2 regions of the Bilophila sp. 4_1_30 genome follow, and region 1 is predicted to be linked to the other one. Evidence: riboswitches for the same ligand, from Rfam matches in the RefSeq annotation. Region 1 holds a riboswitch; the other holds the start of a gene.
The links. A riboswitch is a leader RNA that binds a small molecule or an ion and turns the genes downstream of it on or off. The one in region 1 is predicted to bind cobalamin.
Positions count from the first base shown of each region.

Region 2: linked by a shared signal. The riboswitch ahead of HMPREF0178_RS12210 (sirohydrochlorin cobaltochelatase) and the one ahead of metE (5-methyltetrahydropteroyltriglutamate--homocysteine S-methyltransferase) in region 1 are both predicted to bind cobalamin.

Region 1 is NZ_JH114231.1:887,016-898,740, reverse strand. It holds gene yddG (aromatic amino acid DMT transporter YddG) at 1-484, opposite strand, end outside; gene HMPREF0178_RS04130 (5-methyltetrahydropteroyltriglutamate--homocysteine S-methyltransferase) at 551-1,450, opposite strand; partial or broken gene metE (5-methyltetrahydropteroyltriglutamate--homocysteine S-methyltransferase) at 1,701-3,988, opposite strand; cobalamin riboswitch at 4,104-4,291, opposite strand; gene HMPREF0178_RS04120 (AraC family transcriptional regulator) at 4,737-5,636, shown strand; gene HMPREF0178_RS04115 (carboxymuconolactone decarboxylase family protein) at 5,844-6,578, shown strand; gene HMPREF0178_RS04110 (alpha/beta hydrolase) at 6,721-7,668, shown strand; gene HMPREF0178_RS04105 (cupin domain-containing protein) at 7,747-8,229, shown strand; gene HMPREF0178_RS04100 (alpha/beta fold hydrolase) at 8,255-9,337, shown strand; gene HMPREF0178_RS04095 (flavodoxin) at 9,347-10,021, shown strand; gene HMPREF0178_RS04090 (flavodoxin family protein) at 10,031-10,570, shown strand; gene HMPREF0178_RS04085 (aldo/keto reductase) at 10,586-11,548, shown strand; gene HMPREF0178_RS04080 (SDR family oxidoreductase) at 11,607-11,725, shown strand, end outside.
Region 2 is NZ_JH114233.1:10,552-18,886, forward strand. It holds gene HMPREF0178_RS12185 (DUF1638 domain-containing protein) at 1-485, shown strand, start outside; gene HMPREF0178_RS12190 (ASKHA domain-containing protein) at 482-2,272, shown strand; partial or broken gene HMPREF0178_RS22580 (trimethylamine methyltransferase family protein) at 2,549-4,042, shown strand; cobalamin riboswitch at 5,165-5,349, shown strand; gene HMPREF0178_RS12210 (sirohydrochlorin cobaltochelatase) at 5,403-6,275, shown strand; gene cobI (precorrin-2 C(20)-methyltransferase) at 6,635-7,336, shown strand; gene HMPREF0178_RS12220 (hypothetical protein) at 7,450-8,335, shown strand, end outside.

The DNA of each region.
Region 1 (11,725 bases):
AGGCCAGAAGATAGGGAATGGGATTGGAGGAAACATGTTCCATGAAAAGAGCGAGGTCGAAAGCCCCTCCGGAAACGCACCAGACGATTCCCGAAAAGGAAAACAGCAGGCCTGGGTAAAGATAAAAACGCGCTTTCTGCTTTAGAATGATCAGAGAAAAAAGCACAATCAGGCAAGGCCACAGGTAATTGACAAGCCCGACTTCCAGCGTTTGCTGGCTGTCATGGGCAAGCCCGATGGATTGGGAGAACAGTAGTTCATAGGCGACGAAGAAGAACCCGCCGATGAACAGATACGGCTTGGAAAGTGTCTTGAGGTCAGGAATGCCCTGTTTCAGAAACAGCAAAAGCGCGCCGAGGCTATAGACCAAAGCGGCGCCTAGTGTTGCGCCGAAGACTTCGGTTACGCTGCGCATAAGCGCAATTAGCATACTCCATATCAAAATGGCGCAAAGGCCGCACAGGGTTGCCCTTATTGAACTCATTGTTTGTTTTTTCCGTATGATGAAACAAGTCCGGTACACGGAATGAGCGTGTACCGGACTCTGTTTTTATTTCCAGATGGATTCGGCAATTTCCTTTATGAAAGCGATCTTAGTCCATTGCTCCTCTTCTGTCAGCAGGTTTCCTTCTTCCGTGGATGCAAAACCGCATTGAGGGCTGAGGCACAGCTGGTTGACGGGCAGATAGTCCGTAGCTTCCCGGAGCCTTTCAATAATGGACTGCTTGTCTTCAAGTTGCCCTGTCTTGGATGAAACAAGTCCCAGAACGACCTGCTGGTCCTTCATGAATCGGAGAGGGCTGAAATCTCCAGCCCTGTCGCTATCGTATTCGAGGAAAAAGCCGTCTACCTTGGTATTGCCGAAAAGGATCTCCGCTACGGGTTCGTAACCGCCTGAAGAGAACCATGTGCTGCGGAAATTACCACGGCAGATGTGCATGGTGACGGTCATATCCACCGGCCGCTCGGAAAGAGCCTCGTTGATCATGGACACATAATCCCGTTCGAGGCGATCCATGTCGAAACCGCGGGCGATATACCCGGCTCTTTTTTCCTCCGAGCAGAATTCCCCCCAGCTGGTATCGTCGAATTGCAGATATCGGCATCCCGCCTCGTAAAAGGCCGCGACGGCCTTCTTATAGGTGGCGGCGATGTCCGCAAGAAGCGTGTCATTGTCTCTATATCGCTTAAGGGGCTTGTACTGCTGATTCCGGACGGCGGTAATGAGGTGAAGCATGGACGGGGAGGGAATGGTGAACTTGGCCGGAGAGTCCCCGGCAAATGTCTGTACAGCCTTGAAGTCTTCAATAAAAGGATGACAGCTGAAGCCGACTTTGGCGACGATTTCGATGGGTTCCGCCTTGGTCTGACGTTCCTTGAAAGCAATGGAGCCTTGTTCAGCCGCAACTTTCCGGACGCCGTCGAGGTTCCAGAGGAAATGAGATGCCACCAGCTGCGGCGGTATTCTCCGTCGGTGACGGCACGGAGGCCGAGGGCCTTTTGTTTGGCTACGAGTTGGGCGATTTCGGCGTCTTCGACCTGGCGGAGCTCCCGTTGGGTTATCCGCCCCTGCGCAAAGCGCTTCCGTGCCTCTTTGAGGGCATCGCTCCTGAGGAAACTGCCGACGATATCGTAACGGAAAGGGGCAACCGTTCTTTGGGATGCAGCGAAAAGGGAACCAGTCATTTGTGGAGTCTCCATTATCGGGTAACCTTGTTTTGCGTGTCCGAGTATTCCTCGCGGAGGACCCGCACGGCCTGTACCATGTTGCCAAGCGAAAGCAGCGTTTCAGGCCATCCCCGGGTTTTGAGCCCACAATCGGGATTCACCCAAAGTTTTTCCGGGGCGATAAACCGTAAGGCCTGTTCGAGGCGCTCCAATATTTCTTCCAGGCCGGGAACGCGGGGGCTATGGATATCATAGACGCCAGGGCCGATTGCGCTTGGGTATTTGAAGTCCACAAAAGCCTGTAACAGATCCATGTTGCTGCGGCTGGCCTCAATGCTGATGACATCGGCATCCATGGCGGCGATCCACTTCAAGATGGCATTGAACTCGCTGTAGCACATATGCGTATGAATTTGTGTCGTATCCTCGACACCTGAAACGGTCAGGCGGAAGGCGTCGATGGCCCATTGTAGATATTTTTCCGCCTCATCCTCCCTCAGAGGAAGGCCTTCGCGGAGTGCGGCTTCGTCGATCTGGATGATCTTTAGCCCGGCCCGTTCCAGATCGAGCACTTCGTCGCGGAGGGCAAGCGCCAGCTGGCGGCAAACCTCCTCGCGTTCCAGATCATCACGCACAAAGCTCCAGCACAGGATAGTCATCGGCCCGGTGAGCAACCCTTCATGGGTTTTCGGGTGAGGCTCTGTGCATAGGCGAGCCATGAAGCGGTCATTGGCTGCTTTCGGGACACGTCGCCATAGAGGACGGGCGGCTTGACGCAGCGGCTGCCATAGCTCTGCACCCAGCCGTGGTCCGTAAAGCAGAACCCTTCGAGCTGTTGGCCGAAATATTCCACCATGTCCGTGCGCTCCGGTTCCCCGTGGACCAGCACGTCAAGCCCGAGGGCCTCCTGATGCCCGACGATTTCCCGGATGGTATCTTTCAGGAAAGCTTCGTAGGCGTCGGGGGAGAGTTCGCCCTTCCGGTATTCGCGTCTTGCCTTGCGGATAGCCTCCGTTTGTGGATAGGAACCGATGGTCGTGGTCGGGAACAACGGTAGATTGAGGGCTTCCTGCTGTTTCCTGCACCGATCGGCATAGGGGCTTTTCCGGTTGAGCATCTCTGGGGTGACGTTTCTGCACCGCCTGCGGACGGCGGGATCAAACGTTTTCATGTTGAGGTGCCGGCTTTCGTTGGCCAGCCGGTTTTCGTTGAGGCACTCCGGAGACCACTCGCCGTCGATCGTTTGTCCCAACAGGGCGATCTCGCCGCACTTCTGAACGGCAAAGGCCATCCAGTTCTTGATTTCGGGATCGAGACTGGTTTCCAGTTCCAGATCAACGGGCACATGCAGCAGCGAAGAGCTCGAACCGACGAACAACCTGTCGCTCCCGAGCTTCAGTGCTGCGTTCCGTAAAGAAGAAAGCGCTGCGGCGCAATTGGTCTTCCATATGTTGCGGCCATCGACGACGCCGAGCGAAAGGTGCATATGCTCTGGCAAAGCCGCCAATACATCGGAAAGCTGAGCGGGTGCCGCGCACAGGTCGAGATGCAGCCCGCTGCATTCGGATGCCAACGCAGTATCGAGGTTATCCCTGATGGAACCGAAGTACGTGGTCAGAAGTGTACGGGCGGAAGGTGACCCCTTACGGAGCTTGTGGTACGTCTCTCGGAATGTCTTCCGCAGGCTTCCCGATATATCCGTGCACAGGATCGGTTCGTCGATTTGTATCCAGTCGCACCGCGGGGCAAGACGTTCCAGAAAACTGATGTAGATTTCCGTAAGTTGCGGCAGACTGTCCCAGCGGGAAGACTCCGTCCCGCCCTTGGAGAGCGCGAGGTAGGTGATGGGACCGAGCAAGACGGGTTTGGCACGAAATCCAAGTTGCCCCACGCGGATGACATCGTTCTCCAGCCATTCAATGGAGGGCCTGAAGGATTGGCCAGCGGAGAGCTCCGGGACGATGTAGTGGTAATTGGTGTTGAACCACTTCGTCATTTCCATGGCCGGGATGTTGCGGTTGCCGTCGCCCCTTGCCATGGCGAAATACGTGTCGAGAGCAGAACCGGCGTTCTGGAAACGGTGCGGGATGGCTCCCAGTGCGACGGTCAAATCGAGTACATGATCGTAGAGGGAGAAATCACCCACAGTGACGAAGGAGAGCCCTGCATCATGCTGGAACTTCCAATGCCGTTTTTTCAGCTCGTCCGCAGTTTCGTGGAGCTGGTTTTCGGAAAGCTCCCCTTTCCAGTACCCTTCAAGGGCTTTTTTGAGTTCGCGGTTTCGCCCGATACGGGGAAAACCTAAAATGTGCGTTTGCATTGCGTGTCCCTTTCTACTGTTGAAGTTGAAAAGTCCACGACCCCATCACCTCAGAAAACGGCGCAAGATACCTGAGAAGGCAATTCCGGCGTCACTGTCTGATCGCGAGACAGTCGTGTTCCAAAGCATACAAGGCGTCTCCTGGCTTCTGATCCCGTTCTGCTAAGCCTTCCCACAAATGCAGTGACGTTAGCGGGTTATATCAGTTACAGTGGCGCGTCCGCGACGGATTTGCACCGTCTTCCGTTTCTTGTATGCATAAATCAAGATTTATTTATATAAACTTAGATCCTCTGTCAATAGGGGCGTTTGCCCTGAATAAAAAATCCCGGCTCTTTGAAAAAAGAAGCCGGGAAATCAGATGGAGTGAGCGTATTCTAAAAAATGTGATTATATGCTTATAGTTCTTTCTCAGTCCTGATTGAAAGCGTAATCAAACGTATAATAGGTTGAAAAGTATTTCTGGTGAATTTCAAAAGACCAATGCTCATCTCTGAAGATGCTGACGGCGGCGATCCTGTTTCCTTTTTTAAGAGAATCGATGAAGCGCTGATGCTCCTCAAGATGAACGTTTTCCCATTCTAGGGAATAGCTCCGGCGGGGAAAATCGTACTTCCTAGCGGATCAGGCATACAATTACCCCCCAAAGCGTGCTATGGTTATTCTACCACTTAGAATTAAAAGCTATTACGGTATGGGCATAGCGCCTACGAAGTGATCGCCATTTGACAAAAGTGGAGCAAGCAGCATGAGTGAACCAATACACCTACCTGAACGTAATGATTCTCTCAAAGAGAAATTGTTGAAATGGCTCCCTGAACAATCCAGGCTGGAAACACCCATTCCAGGTTTGGCCTTAACTCGTCATGATGAAAACACTTCTGCAATAAGATGTTTTTATACACCTATGATTGCATTGGTCGTTCAAGGGTTCAAACGTTCCATGATTGGCGACCATGAAGCGAATTATGGTGAGCTTCACTGCGTAACCGTCGGCATTGATATGCCCGGCGTCTTCCATATTACGGATGCTTCGCCTCAAGCGCCTTTCCTTTCGCTCTCCGTAAAGCTGGACAGGCGCATTATCACTCAGTTGATTACGGAAGTCCCTTCCATAGTTACCGCCCAAGAAGGAGAAGTGACTCCTATCGTAGTGGACGAGGCGGGCAAGGATCTTTTGCAGGTATTTTCCCGCCTTGTTGAACTGTTGGATACACCTTCACGAATCCCGGTTTTAGCTCCCATGATTATTCGGGAAATCCATTACTACCTGCTCTGCGGCAGTCAGGGGAAATGCCTGCGACTTTTCAACACGAACGGAACACAGGCAAATCAGATCGCTCAAGCTATCTCTTGGCTACGGGAAAATTACACGTCACCGCTTCGCATGGAAGAGCTGGCTCGGTATGTCAACATGGCCCCCTCAACGTTCAATCGCCATTTTAAGGAAGTAACCAGCCTCAGCCCACTCCAGTTCCAAAAACGACTAAGGCTTTATGAGGCTGAACGACTTATGTTGCTTGAAGGAAAAGATGCCGGAACGGCGGCGCTTATGGTCGGCTATGAAAGCGGCTCACAGTTCAATAGAGAGTACAAGCGTCAATTCGGAGCCCCACCTCGCAAGGATATAGCTAAAAAGCGTTCATAACCTGTTGACTCATTTCATAAAGATAAGCGGGAAGCCCATTTGATGGGCCTCTCGCTTATCTATTTTCAGCTTTTTCAAAAAGCAAGCACTTCCGAGCGAAATAGGCAAAGAATAGCTCGAATTATGTATAGTTTCTCGACCGAGGAAGTCTTACTTTGTCATCAATAAAAGGAAAACGTCTTGATACACATCAGCAAGGAGGTTCCAGTGTTTTCCAAGATAATTATGGCTCTTCTGGGTGTATGTTGTACTGTAACAATGGGATTACCAGCGACGGCTCATGCCGAAAGTACTCACTCCGTATCTGCATTGAGTAGCAAACAGCAAAGCATCATCCCTATAGCGGCTTTTACCGCAAAAGGCGATACGGAAAAACTGAAGGGCGCTCTTGCGGAAGGCTTGCAAAACGGCATGACGGTCAATGAGATCAAGGAAGTCCTTGTCCAGATGTATGCCTACACGGGCTTCCCCCGCAGCCTGACGGGTCTGAACACCTTCATCGCCCTGCTTGACGAACGAAAGGCGCAGGGGACCGAGGATGAAATGGGCAGGGATGCCTCCCCGCTGCCCGACAATGCAAACATTCGCGAACTCGGTACGGCGAATCAGACCACTGTCATCGGCAGGCCCGCCAGTGGGCGAGTCTATGAATTCGTACCCATCATCGACACCTTTTTGAAGGAACATCTTTTCGGCGACATCTTCAGTCGTGATGTCCTCAGTTTTCAGGAGAGAGAGCTGGCCACGGTTTCCGCATTGGCCAGTCTCCCGGCAGAAGCCCAACTGCGCTCTCATTTGAACTGCTGTCTGGTGGTCGGATGGAGCGAAGATCAGATGAAAGCCTTTGTCGCCGTCCTTGAAACAAAAGTAGGCAAGGCGGAAGCGGAACTGGCGGAAAAGGCACTAAACACCGTCTTACAAAACAGGATGCAATCCAAATAACACTATAACATTTATGGAACAGGAGACAGTCATGAAAAAAACACTTCTGACAACTCTGGCAGTGGCATCATCTCTTGCTTTTGCATGTGTTGCGAATGCGTCTGAAAACAATCCGTTTGGTCTTGTCTATAAAGGAGCCATCATGGAAAACGTCAAAGGAAAAGTGAACATCCATCCCGTCACCTATACTCTGAACGGCCTGAAAATTGCGGCCAACGTCTACACTCCCGCCGGATATGAGGCCACGAAAAAATATCCCGCCGTCGTAGTGGCTCATCCCAACGGAGGCGTCAAGGAACAGGTGGCCGGACTTTATGCCCAACGGCTGGCGGAAAAAGGCTATATCACCATCGCGGCGGACGCTTCCTATCAGGGAGCCAGTGAGGGGACTCCCCGCAATGTGGACAAGCCTCAGTTCCGCACGGAGGACATCCACGGCATGGCCGACTACATCAGCGCCTATCCCGGCGTAGACACCAATCATATCGGCGCTCTGGGTATCTGCGGCGGTGGCGGCTATACACTGAATGCCGCCAAGTCCGACAAACGGTTCAAGGCAGTAGCCACGCTGAGTATGTTCAATTCCGGGCAGGTGAGGCGTAATGGCTTCATGAACACGCAGCTTGATTCCATCCAGACGCGCTTGAAGGAGGCTTCCGACGCCCGCGCCAGGGAAGCCGCCACAGGGGAAATCGGCTATTCGGGCAACGTCGATTTTGACGCCTTGACGGACGAAAGCATCAGCAAGATTCCCACGGATCTCTACCGCGAAGGCATGATGTACTACGGGAAGACGCATCGGCATCCCAACTCCACCTTCCGTTATACGACTAGCAGCCTCATGGATTTGATGCGCTGGGACGCCACCGACAACATCGAACTTATCAATGTGCCGCTGCTCATGATGGCCGGGGAAAAGGCCGATACGTTGTACATGTCCGAGGAAGCCTTTGAGAAAGCGACGGGAACCAGGGACAAGGAACTCTTCAAGATTCCCGGAGCCACGCATATCCAAACCTACTTTGTACCCGAATATGTGGATCAGGCTGTTGCCAAGCTCACGGACTTCTACGGCAACCATCTGAAATAGCTTGTCGTCGACAACACGACTCATGGGGGAGGATGTTAATGCCCTCCCCCTGTCGCCGAACTTTTCACGGAGAATGCCATGAAACGCCTTTCCCTTTTCGTCCTTTGCCTTCTATTTTTTGGGGTTATGACCGTGCCCCCGGCTTATGCTGAAGCCCAGGGACAACTCGTGATTCCGGCAGGTTCCCGCCCTTCGTCCACAGCATCCGGACAGAATTTTACAGGTAATGTCCGTATTGATCCGGCTTTTGAAACCCAGGCACCACAGCGCGTCTACGGTTCCTACGTCACCTTTGAGCCGGGTGCGCGCACCAACTGGCACACCCACCCGTTGGGCCAAACCTTGCTCGTTACGTTCGGCGTCGGGCTGACCCAGGAATGGGGAGGCCCGGTACAGATCATCCGGCAAGGGGACGTGGTGCTGTGTCCGCCCAACGTCAAGCACTGGCACGGCGCGGCCCCGGATACCACCATGACGCATCTCGCCATAGGCGAACGGCTGGACGGCAAAAGTGTGACGTGGATGGAACAGGTAAGCGATGAGCAGTATAACGCCCGGTAACAGCTTATAATATAAGGATACAACGATGCACATAAAGTATTTCATAACCGTACTGGCGCTTTCCGTCGGACTCTGCTTACCAGCGGGAGACGTCACGGCCAAGGAAAAGTTGCCCCCCTTGATGATTCAGGAGCAAGGGAGTTTCGCGGCAGGGGGAAAAATCGTCACAACGCCCGGTACGTTTGACCCCCGTACCCCGACAAATCCTGCGGGACAAACATTGCATGGAGATCATGCCTACGTCTTTTATCAGATTCCGGTAAACGCCCACAAACTGCCCCTGGTCTTCCTGCATGGGGCCGGACAGTTCTCCAAAACATGGGAAAGCACTCCGGATGGACGTGAAGGATTTCAGAATATTTTTTTGCGCCGAGGATTTGGAGTTTACTTGGTAGACCAGCCTCGACGTGGAGATGCCGGGCGCAGCACGCAGGAAACAACCATCTCGGCGACAACTGACGATCAGCTTTGGTTCGGCAACTTCCGCGTGGGGAACTGGCCCGACTTTTTTGAAGGCGTACAGTTCCCGCGTGATGCGGAATCTTTGAACCAATACTTCCGGCAGATGACTCCTAATACCGGCCCGTTCGACGTTCAGGTAGTGTCTGATGCCGTGGCTGCATTGTTCGACAGGGTAGGGCCGGGAATTATGGTTACACATTCCCAAGGCGGTGGGGGAGGCTGGTTTACCGCAATCAAAAGTGAAAATGTCCGAGCCATAGTATCATATGAACCGGGCAGCAATTTTCCTTTCCCCGAAGACGAAATGCCTCCGGCTCTGCCGAGTGGGATTGATACGCTGGAAGGTGTCCCTGTTCCACTTAAGGATTTCATGAAGTTAACTCGAATTCCCATCATCATTTACTATGGTGATTTTATTCCGGCAACGCGGAGTGAATTTCCCGGACCGGATCACTGGCGTACCCGCCTTCAAATGGCCAGAGTATGGGCTGATGCAGTTAACAATAAGGGAGGCGATGTCACTGTGGTGCATCTGCCGGAAATCGGCATCAAGGGTAATACCCATTTTCCTTTCTCAGACTTGAACAACCTCGAAATTGCTGACTTGCTGTCCAAATGGCTTCACGAAAAGAACCTTGATCAATGAGGAACTCACATGTCTAACCAGATAGTTCGTCGTACTTTTCTGAAATACTGCGTGTTGATGACAGGCTCCGTTGTCTCTGGAACGTACCTGCTGTCCTCTGCCTCTTATGCAGCACAGAGCGGCAAGCCTCTCCGAATTCTAGTCGTCTATTTTTCCATGCCGGAAACGGACAATCCTCACAACATGAGCCGTGAGGAAGAGAACAGCACCGTGGTCATCAACGGAAAGGTATTGGGGAATACACAGTATGTGGCACAGTTGATACAGGAAATGACCGGCGGCGACATCTTCCGCATCCTGCCGCAGAAACCGTATCCCACAGACCACCGTACCCTTGTCGATTTGGCTAGGGAAGAACAGAAACAGGACGCCCGCCCGACCATTGCGGGAAAGATCGAATCCCCCGAAGCCTACGACACCATCTTTATCGGGTATCCCAACTGGTGGGGCGACATGCCGATGATTCTGTACACGTTTCTGGAGCAGTACGATTTCTCGGGCAAGACCATCATTCCTTTCTGTACCCACGGCGGCAGCGGTTTTTCCCGTACTATCCGAACCATGCAGGACAAACAGCCCGGAGCAACTGTGATACGCAACGGTTACTCCCTTTCCCGGAGCCGTATGGAACGGGCACCGTCCGGCGTGGCGGGATGGCTGAAGGAAATTGGACTGAAAAAATAAGGAAAAACCATGAGCAAACGCATTCTCATTCTGGCGGGCAGCCCGCGCAAGAACGGCAATTCCGCCGCACTGTGCCGTGCCTTTGCACAAGGCGCGGAGAAAAGCGGTCATCAGGTGGAAACCATTTTTCTGCGCGACAAGAAAATCGGTTATTGCCTGGCTTGCTATCACTGTAAAAAGAGCGGCGGCATTTGTATCATCAAGGATGATATGGCCGATATTCTCGACAAAATGAATGCAGCCGACGTGCTTGTCATGGCCAGCCCCGTTTATTTCTATTCCATCGACGCGCAGATGAAGGCGCTCATCGACCGCACTGTGGCGCAATGGCTGACCATCAAAAACAAGGAATTTTACTATATCATGACCGCTGCGGAGGAAAGCGATACCGTCATGGATTGCACGCTTGAATGTTTTCGCGGCCTGGCCAGATGCCTTGAAGGTTCCATTGAGCGCGGCGTCATCTACGGGAAAGGCGTGTACGGGCCGGGAGAAATCGAATCCAAACCTGCCATGCAGGAAGCCTATAACATGGGCCGCAAGGTATAACGGCAAGGAGAAAACATGAAAAATCGGACGTTAGGCAACGGACAGGCTGTTTCCTCCATAGGGCTTGGCTGCATGGGCATGGATCATGCTTATGGCAAACCTGCCCCCAGGAAAGACATGGTCAAACTGCTCCGCCATGCTGTGGATTTGGGGTGCACATTCTTTGATACCGCTGTTGTTTATGGCGAAGCCAATGAAGAACTGCTGGGCGAAGCTTTTTCTTCCGTTCGTGATCAGGTTGTGCTGGCAACAAAATTCGGCATTGCAGGACAGCGCATCGAGGACGGCAAGACGGTCAATCTGCTGGACAGCAAGCCCGCGTCCATCCGCGTTCAGGCTGAAGGTTCGCTGCGCCGTCTGAGAACCGACCATATCGACCTGTATTACCAGCACAGGGTAGACCCTCATGTGGAACCGGAGCTTGTCGCAGAAACCATGCACGACCTGATCCGGGAAGGTAAGATTCTGGGTTGGGGACTTTCCAATGCGCCTGTGGACTATATGAAACGCGCCCATGCCGTCTGCCCTCTGGCGGCGGTGGAAAACCAGTATTCCATGATGTGGCGCGAACCTGAACAGGGGCTGTTCGACCTGTGCACGGCCATGAACATTGCTTTTGTCGCCTACAGCCCCTTGGGTAACGGTTTTCTGAGCGGGCGCTTCACTCGTGATACCGTGTACGGAGAAGGCGATTTTCGCGGTTTCATGGGGAGGTTCAGGCCGGAAGTCATGGAGCGCAATCAGGCCCTGCTGGAGCTTATCCGGGACATGGCCGAAAGCAGGCAGGCCACGCCCGCCCAGATCGTCCTTGCCTGGGAATTGGCGCAGCGGCCTTTCATCATCCCCATCCCCGGCACGACGAATCCCGTGCGGCTGGAAGAAAATCTGGGGGCGGCGCTCGTTGAACTCTCCAGGGAAGAGTTGGCGGATATCAATGCAGCACTGGTTCAACTTGGTGTGGATGAAACGTATTTTTAACCGCCTTTCATAACAAGACGATATCTTTATTCATTCGATGATGCTCAGGAGATTTTCCATGAAAAATGTGATGCTTTTGACCGGCGCAGGGCAGATCGGTATGGCCATAGCCCGCCGGGTGGGATACGGGATGAAGATAGTCATTGGCGACAAGCGCAGGGAGAATGCGGAAGCAAT
Region 2 (8,335 bases), on a different contig from region 1:
GCACCGCGGCCCTGATCCTCCCCCGTGTCCACGACTGCATCCCGGTCCTGCTCGGGGCGACGCAGGAACAAGCCAACGAATCATCCCTCGGCGGCGGCACCTACTGGCTCTCCCCCGGCTGGCTCCGCTATTCGCAAACCTCGTTCATCCAAAACCGCGAAAAGCGCTTCAAGGAATACGAAGAGCGGTTCGGCGCCGACTCCGCGGCCTACCTCATCGAACTCGAAGGATCGTGGCTCAGGAACTATACCAACGCCTGCCTGATCCTCTGGGAAGGCTGGGAAGACCAGCAGGAACTCGTCCAGACCGCCAAAGCCGTGGCCGACGACGCCGGGCTTGGCTACCGGGAACTTCCCGGCGACCCCAATTTCATCCAGGCCCTGCTCGACGGGGGCAAGGACGGGCGCTTCATGCGCATCGCTCCCGGCTTCACGCCGGATCTCGACGGTGAAGGGGCCATTACTGCCATGAGGGTGACATCATGAGCGTTTCAATCACCGTGCGCCACGCTGGAGGGATCGCCAACCTTCGCGCCGAGGCGGGAACGCCCCTCGCCCCCCTGCTCCGCGAAACGGGCCTGCTCACCCTGCCCTGCGGCGTCGGCAAGTGCGGCAAGTGCCTCATCCTCGCCGCCACCGAACCCTGCGCCGAGGAACGCGCCCTGCTCGGCGACGACGCCATCGCTTCCGGGCTGCGCCTCGCCTGCCACACCCGCGCCGTTGAGGGGCTCGACATCGCCATCCCACAAGCCGGAGCCCTGCGCGTGCTCACCCGGTTCGCGCAATCGGACTACCCGTTCCGGCCTATCGTGGAGCGCCGCCCCTTCGCCATGCCCGAGCCCTCCCTCGACGACCAGCGCAGCGACCTGCAACGCCTCATCGACGCCTGCGGCGCAGAGGGCCACGCCCTCGGCCTCGGCCAGCTCGCCGCCCTGCCCGCCTTCATACGTAAGGCCCGCTCCAACGGCGGGTGCGGCGACGGGCACGGCAACGTGTGCGGCTTCGGCCTCATGCATGGGGAAACCCTCGTCGGCTATGCGACCTCGGATGAGGCATACGCCCTTATCGTGGACATCGGCACCACCACCGTCGCCGCCCTGCTCGTGGACACGGCACGCAGGCACGTGGTTGCGGCACGCGGCGAACACAACGCCCAGTCGCCCTACGGCGCGGACGTCATCAGCCGCATCCGCCACGAAACGGAATGGGAAGAACACCGCAACGGCCCGAACCCGCTGCAACAGGCCATCGCCAAGCAGATTTCCGCAATGCTCGCCGGGCTGCTGGAACAGGCCGGGATCGGCGACGTGGATTTCCTGTCCCTGACCGGCAACACGACCATGATGCACCTGCTCTGCGGGCTGCCCGGCGAACACATCGGCAAGGCCCCGTTCATCCCCGCCACGCTCGAACCCATGCGCCTGCCCGCCGCCGATCTGGGCATCGCCTCGCAAGCCCCCGCGTTCCTGCTGCCCGGCATTTCCGCCTATATCGGCGCGGACATCGTGGCTTCGCTCCTCGCCGCCGACGCCCACCGCAGCCAGCCGCCCTTCCTGCTCGTGGATCTCGGAACCAACGCTGAAACCGTGCTCTGTGCGAACGGCATGTTCTACGCCTGTTCGGCGGCTGCCGGGCCATGTTTCGAGGGCGCAACCCTTTCCTGCGGCATGGCCGGGCAGGATGGGGCCATCGATACCGTTTCGCCCGACCCGGAACGCGGCCTGTCCTTTACCACCATCGGCGGCGCGCCCGCGCGCGGGCTGTGCGGCTCCGGGGTACTGGATGCGCTGGCCCTGCTGCTTGACGCCGGGCTCGTGGACGAAACCGGACGCCTCGAAGCCGACGCTTCCCCGCTCGGCGCACGGATTACAGACGATGCACTGGCCTTCACGGATTCGGTGCGCTTCACCCAAAAGGACATCCGGGAAGTGCAGCTCGCCAAGGCCGCCGTGCGCGCGGGCATCGACATCCTGCTGCGGGAGGCGGGCATGGAAACCGCGGATGTGGCCCGCCTCTATCTTGCGGGCGGCTTCGGTTCCGCCATGCGCCCGGAAAGCGCGGCCCGCATCGGGCTCATCCCCGAAGAACTTTCCGACCGGGTCACGGTACTCGGCAATGCCGCCGGTTCCGGCGCGCTGCGCTACGCGACCGAGGAAGGTGCGGCCGAAAGCGCCCTCGGCATCATCCGCCGCACCCGGTACATCGAACTTTCCGCCCACGAGGGCTTCACCGACGCCTACGTGGAACGGATGCTCTTTCCCGAAGGGGAATGAGGCTGAAAAGGGGGGAAACCTTTACGCCGAGCGGGACACCCGCGCGGGTTGCCCTTTCTCCCCGGCTCTCACCCTCCTTTTCCCAAAGCGCTCGCAATGCGATGCGGGAAAAAAAGTGTTCCTTATGAATGAGGATGCGGAAACATCCCGTTCGGGACACCCCCCGGAACTTTCCGGGCGAACAACGGCAGAGGCACGGCGGACCCGTTCCGCCTTACGATACGCTTCAGCAAACCCAGAGAGGCTTGTATGAAAAGATGGGCACATTCCAGTCTGATGGGGGGAGTCGGCGTCGGCCTGAACTTCCTCCGCGAAAAGGACTGCGAAAAGATCCATGAGGCATCCCTAGAAGTCCTGCACGACCGGGGCGCGTACTTCGACAGCGAAACGGCACGCGAAGTCCTGCGCGACCACGGCTGCTGGGAAGACGCGGACGGCTGCACCCATTTCCCGCGCACGCTTGTGGAAAGCGCGCTGGAAGCGGTCCCCGCCGAGTTCGTCCATCGCGGCAGGACGCCCGACGACGACATCCACATGGCGCAGGATCAGGTGTATGCCTCCAACTTCGGCGAAGGCATCTTCACCCATGACCTTGAAACCGGCGAACGCCGTTCCACCGTCAAGCAGGACGCCGTCGACATCCTGCGCGTGGTGGACTCGCTCGACAACATCCACATCTACAACCGCGCCATCGGCCCGCAGGACGTGCCGTCCGAATCCGCGTCGATGCACAATGCGGAAGTGGCGTTCTGCTACACCAGCAAGCCCATGCACCTGGTGTCCGGCAGCCCCTTCCAGACCAAGAAGATGATCAAGATGGCGGAAATCGCCGCCGGCGGAAAGGAAGAGCTCAAGCGCCGTCCGCGCACCGCCTTCAACCACACCACGATCAGCCCGCTCCGCATCTCGCATGAGGCTTGCGAAAACGCCATAATCGTGGCCGAGGCCGGGCTCCCCAACCACATCCTCGTCATGGTGCAGCAGGGCGCGACCTCGCCCATCAGCTATGCGGGGAGCGTAGCCGTACACAACGCGGACTTCCTCGCCTTCAACACCCTGATGCAATGCGTGAACAGGGGCAACCCCACCCTGTACGGCGCGTCCGCCTGCGTCATGGACATGAAAAAGGGCCTTTCCCTCGTGGCGGCCCCCGAAGTGTTCGTGCTCAACGCGGCAATGGCCCGGATGTCGAAATACTACAATATCCCAAGCTACATTGCCGGTGGATAGACGGACAGCATATGCAACGACGTGCAGGCCGGAGCCGAACGCGCTCTCAACCGCCTGATGACCGCGCTGGCAGGTGCCAGTGTCCTTTTCGGTCAGGGCATGCTTGAGACGGGACTTACGTTCGACATCCCGACCCTGCTCGTGGACGACGAAATCATTGATTATGTGCTGCGGATGCTGGCTGGCTTCAAGGTTGACGCCACAACCCTCTCCACGGACCTGATCAAGGAAGTCGGCCCCTTCGGTACGTACCTCGCTGAAATGGACACCTTCGAACATCTCGGCGACCTCAGCACCTACAACCTCATGAACCGCCGGAACTACGACATGTGGGCCGCCTCCGGGAAGCCCGATCTCTATGGGCAGGCCCGCGAACGCGCAAAGGAAATCCTCGCCACCCACAAGCAGAAGAACCCCTTGAGCCCCGAGCAGGTCAAGGCCATCCGTGACGTCCTCGTGGACGCTGAAGGCGAACTCGGCGTCGCGGACTTCTGGAAGGGCAAGGAAGAGAAGCGCTTTATCGACAACGACCTTTATTAGGGCATCCCAAAGCGAAAAGACTCTAACGGGCCGTCCGGCGGGGCTTCGGGTCCCCGCCGGAGTCGGAAAGAAATCCGGCGCGTTTTCCTTTCCTCCTCTTGGGGAAAACGCGCCGGGACACAAAACGGCCTTTCTTCATTCCCACCCTCTATGCGGAAGAAACGACGCCCTGCCGCCGAATCTGCAGCCGTGCAAACGGGACAAACCTTTTCCACGGAAAACCGCGCCACACCCGCCAAGGAGCACCGTGCCATGACATCAAGCAAGAATTCCATCGCCATGTGGAAGACGAACTTGCCGTCTTCGGCCCTTCCGAACGCCATGTCCTTTCGGCTGGCTGCGCATACCCCACCCCCCGCTTCGCCTTCCCGCGCCAGATGATGGCAATGGGGAAAGCGTAATACGAGGACAGTCCATTCTCCGCCTGCGGTTCCCCCCAACCCTGCGGGCGGAGCTTTCCCGTGGCACAGCCACGCTCACACTGCGGGACATCCGGGGCTTCCCCTTCCGGGTGTCCCGTCGTTTTTTTCCACGCTCAATCCACCATTGGGATTGGGCCATTCGCCCATTTCCCTCCTCGGTTCCTCCCGTATCCATCAAGATATTTCTCAATACCCACCGTCCCACACCTCCCGCTCCATCCCGCAACGCATCCACAATCCCCCCAATACGGCGTCCGGCCTTGCGTTATCGATAAGAAGAAACCTGTGGTTCCTCATGGTTCGAACAAAAACTTTTCCGTGTGCTGCCACGGAACTCTGGACAAAAGGCGCCTTCTGATATATGAGATAACCAACGGATGCGGAGGAGACACACGGTCCGCAGGCAGAATCCCTGTAGCTCTTGTGGCGCTATCATGGCAACTCAAAAAAATTTTTTGGGAATGCCCCACCCACTGGATATCAAAAGAAACAAGTGCATAAAAGGACAAAAATAGGATTCTGATATTCCTAACGCCTCTCAAAACCCTTGAAGCCATCAGGCACGTAGGATAAAAAGAAGGTGCTTAGAAACAGGTCTGAGTAACGACGCATACGCGTTTGATGCCCTGGAAAAGCATGGCGGAAACGCCACAGCCCCTGCCTAAGCTCCAAAGACCGCCGGGCCGAGTGCCCCGCCGTAACCGCCGCAACCGTTTCAGGTGCCCGAATATTTCGGGATAATTGGGAAGTTCGTAAAAACGACGCTGACCCCGCAACCGTGAGAGGGGATGAACCCGCAACAGCCACTGTGGACGCCGTCTACGGGAAGGCGCGGGCAAAGAAGATCCTCAAGCCGGGAAACCAGCCTGAAAACTCATATGGTACGGACGCCGCCATGCGTTCCGTCCGGTCCACGATGATTGGACCAAGGAGTTGCCATGAAAAAATGTTTCGTCATGGTTCTGCTGTGCTGCCTGCTGGCTGCCGGAACCGCCTTCGCCAAGACGGGCACCCTGCTCGTCGCCTTCGGAACTTCGATGGACAGCGCAAGGCCCGCAATCGACGACATTGAAAAGGCCTACAAGAAAGCCGCCGGGAATGACCCCGTGCTTCTGGCCTTCACCTCGGACATCATCCGCAACAAGCTGGCCAAGGAAGGCAAACCCGTCCTCTCCGTCAACGCCGCGATGAATGAGCTCGCCGCACAGGGCGTGACCGATCTCAAGATCCAGTCCCTGCACATCGCCCCCGCCGAGGAATACAACCAGCTCGAACGCATGGTCGTTAAAAACATCACCAAGAATCCCGGCGTATTCAAGACGGTCAAGGTCGGCTACCCTCTCCTCGTCTCCGAAAAGGATCTCGACGCCGTCGTCAAGGTTGTGCTCGCTTCCCTGCCCAAGGATCGCAAGCCCGGCGACGCCGTGGTGCTCATGGGCCACGGCAACGACCGCGGCCCCGGCGACCTGACCCTCGCCGCCACTGCCGCCGCCTTCCACAAGGCCGATCCCCACGTCTGGCTTGCCACCGTCGAAGGTTCCAACAGCTTCGACAACGTCCTGCCCAAGCTCAAGGCTTCCGGCGCCAAGCGCGTCTGGCTCCAGCCCTTCATGATCGTTGCGGGCGACCACGCCAACAACGATCTCGCCGGGCCGGAAGAGGACTCCTGGGCCTCCCGCATCAAGGCTGCCGGGATGACCCCCATGCCCAACCTCAAGGGCCTCGGCCAGCTCAAGGGCATTCAGGACATCTTCCTCAGCCACACCCAGAACGCCGTTGTCGATCTCGCCAACACGAAGAAGGCGGACTAAGCAGGGATAGAGTGTGAAGAACCGGAGGGGGGAAGGGGAACCCTTCTGGAAAAGGGCTTCCTCTTCCCTCCTCCGAACCTCCCCCCTTTCCCCTCCCAAGACTTTCGGCTTTATTGAATCCCTTTTCGGGGTTTTTCCTGTGAACCCCAAAACCGGGGCGCGATACAACATATTTCAATTTAAGGATTTTTCCTTATTTAATCAATTCTATAAAGAATGCCGCTTGTTGCAGAGAAACAGAACCCGATTCCCCCTCTCCTCACATAACAGAAGCCTTTAGAGAGAAAGGGGAGGGTTCGGGGAAAGGCAAGAGAAGCCCTCCTTTCCCCGAAATATCAACCCACTACAAGGATTTTACCATGAAACCGGGAAAACTGTACGGCGTGGGCATCGGCCCCGGCGACCCTCGGTACCTGACCCTCCGGGCGGCGGACGTGCTGCGCTCCGTAGATGTAATCTTTACCGTCATCTCCCAAAACGCATCGAGCAGCGTTTCCCGGTCCGTGGTCGAATCCCTCGAGCCGCGCGGAGAAATCCATCTCCAGATATTCAGCATGTCGCGTGACAAGGCTGTCCGCGCCGCGCAGGTACAGGCCAACGCCGACGCCATCATTACGGAACTGAAAGCGGGCCGGGACTGTGCCTTCGCCACGCTCGGCGACGCCATGACCTACAGCACTTTCGGTTATGTGCTGGAAATCATACGTGAAGCCATCCCCGGCGTGGAATTGGAAATCGTCCCGGGCATCACCTCCTTCGCCACTCTGACGGCGAAAGCCGGAACCGTGCTCGTGGAAAACGGCGAACAGCTCAGAGTCATCCCGTCCTTCAAGTCGGAAATGGCCGAAACTCTGGACTTTCCCAAAGGCTCCACCACGATTCTCCTCAAGACCTACCGTAGCCGCAAGGCACTGGTGGAACGCCTCAGGCGCGAGGAAAACGTGGAAATCCTGTACGGCGAGCATCTGGCAATGGAAGGGCAAACCCTCTTGACCGATCTGGACGCCGTTGCCGACCGTCCGGAAGAGTACCTGTCGCTCATCATGGTCAAAAAGCAATGAAACGCGGACGCCGCCCTCTTCCGCCTCCGTGGAGGCGCCCGAGCCGCATCCTGTGGTTCGTTCTGGCCGTCATCGGAGCCTGCTGGCTTATGCTGCACATGCCGGAATCCCACATGATGCGCCCGAAGCCGGAACAAAACGGCACGAGCGCCCCCACAAGCCGGATGCACCGGCCCGCTCCCGTCAGTGAGGCTATGGACGCGGATGTGGGCGAAGACGCCATGACTTCCTCCGGGCCGACAAAGATGGACACTGCGGCCCCCCGCATGAAACGGCACGCGCCGCTCACCCCGGCGGAAAAAATCTTCGCCAAGATGAAAACCTTCGGACGCCTGTTCGCCATCGTGGGCATCGCGGCCTTCCTCGGAGGGCTGATGGAGGCGCGGCGCTGGCACATGGCGCTGGCGCGGGTCATGGGCAAGCTGGCCCGGATGGCCCGGCTCCCCGAGATCGTGGGCCTTGCGATGCCGACCGCGCTCTGCTCCAACGCAGCGGCCAACAGCATACTGGTCAGCAGCCATGCCGACGGGCATATCCGCACCTCGGCGCTTATTGCGGGCGGCATGGCGAACAGCTATCTGGCCTACGTCTCGCACTCCATCCGGGTCATGTATCCGGTGCTCGGAGCCATCGGGCTTCCGGGGGCGCTCTACTTCGCGGCGCAGTTCTCGGGCGGGTTCATCGTCATTCTCGGCGTGCTGCTCTGGAACCGCTGGTATGTCTCCGGGCACGGGGATACGCCCATTTCCGGCATTCCCCCGGCAGACGAAGCCCCGCTCGGGTGGCCTTCCGCCGTGGGAAAAGCCGCCGTCCGATCGTTGACGTTGCTGTTTCGCATGGTGTGTATCACGGTCCCGCTGATGCTCTGCATCGAATGGCTGTTGAAGAACGGCGCGTTCAATTTCTGGGAGCAGTATGTCCCTGATCAGGTGAACCGTTTTTTCCCTGCGGAACTGGTATCCGTGGTCGCCGCGCAGATGGGCGGCTTGGTGCAGTCTT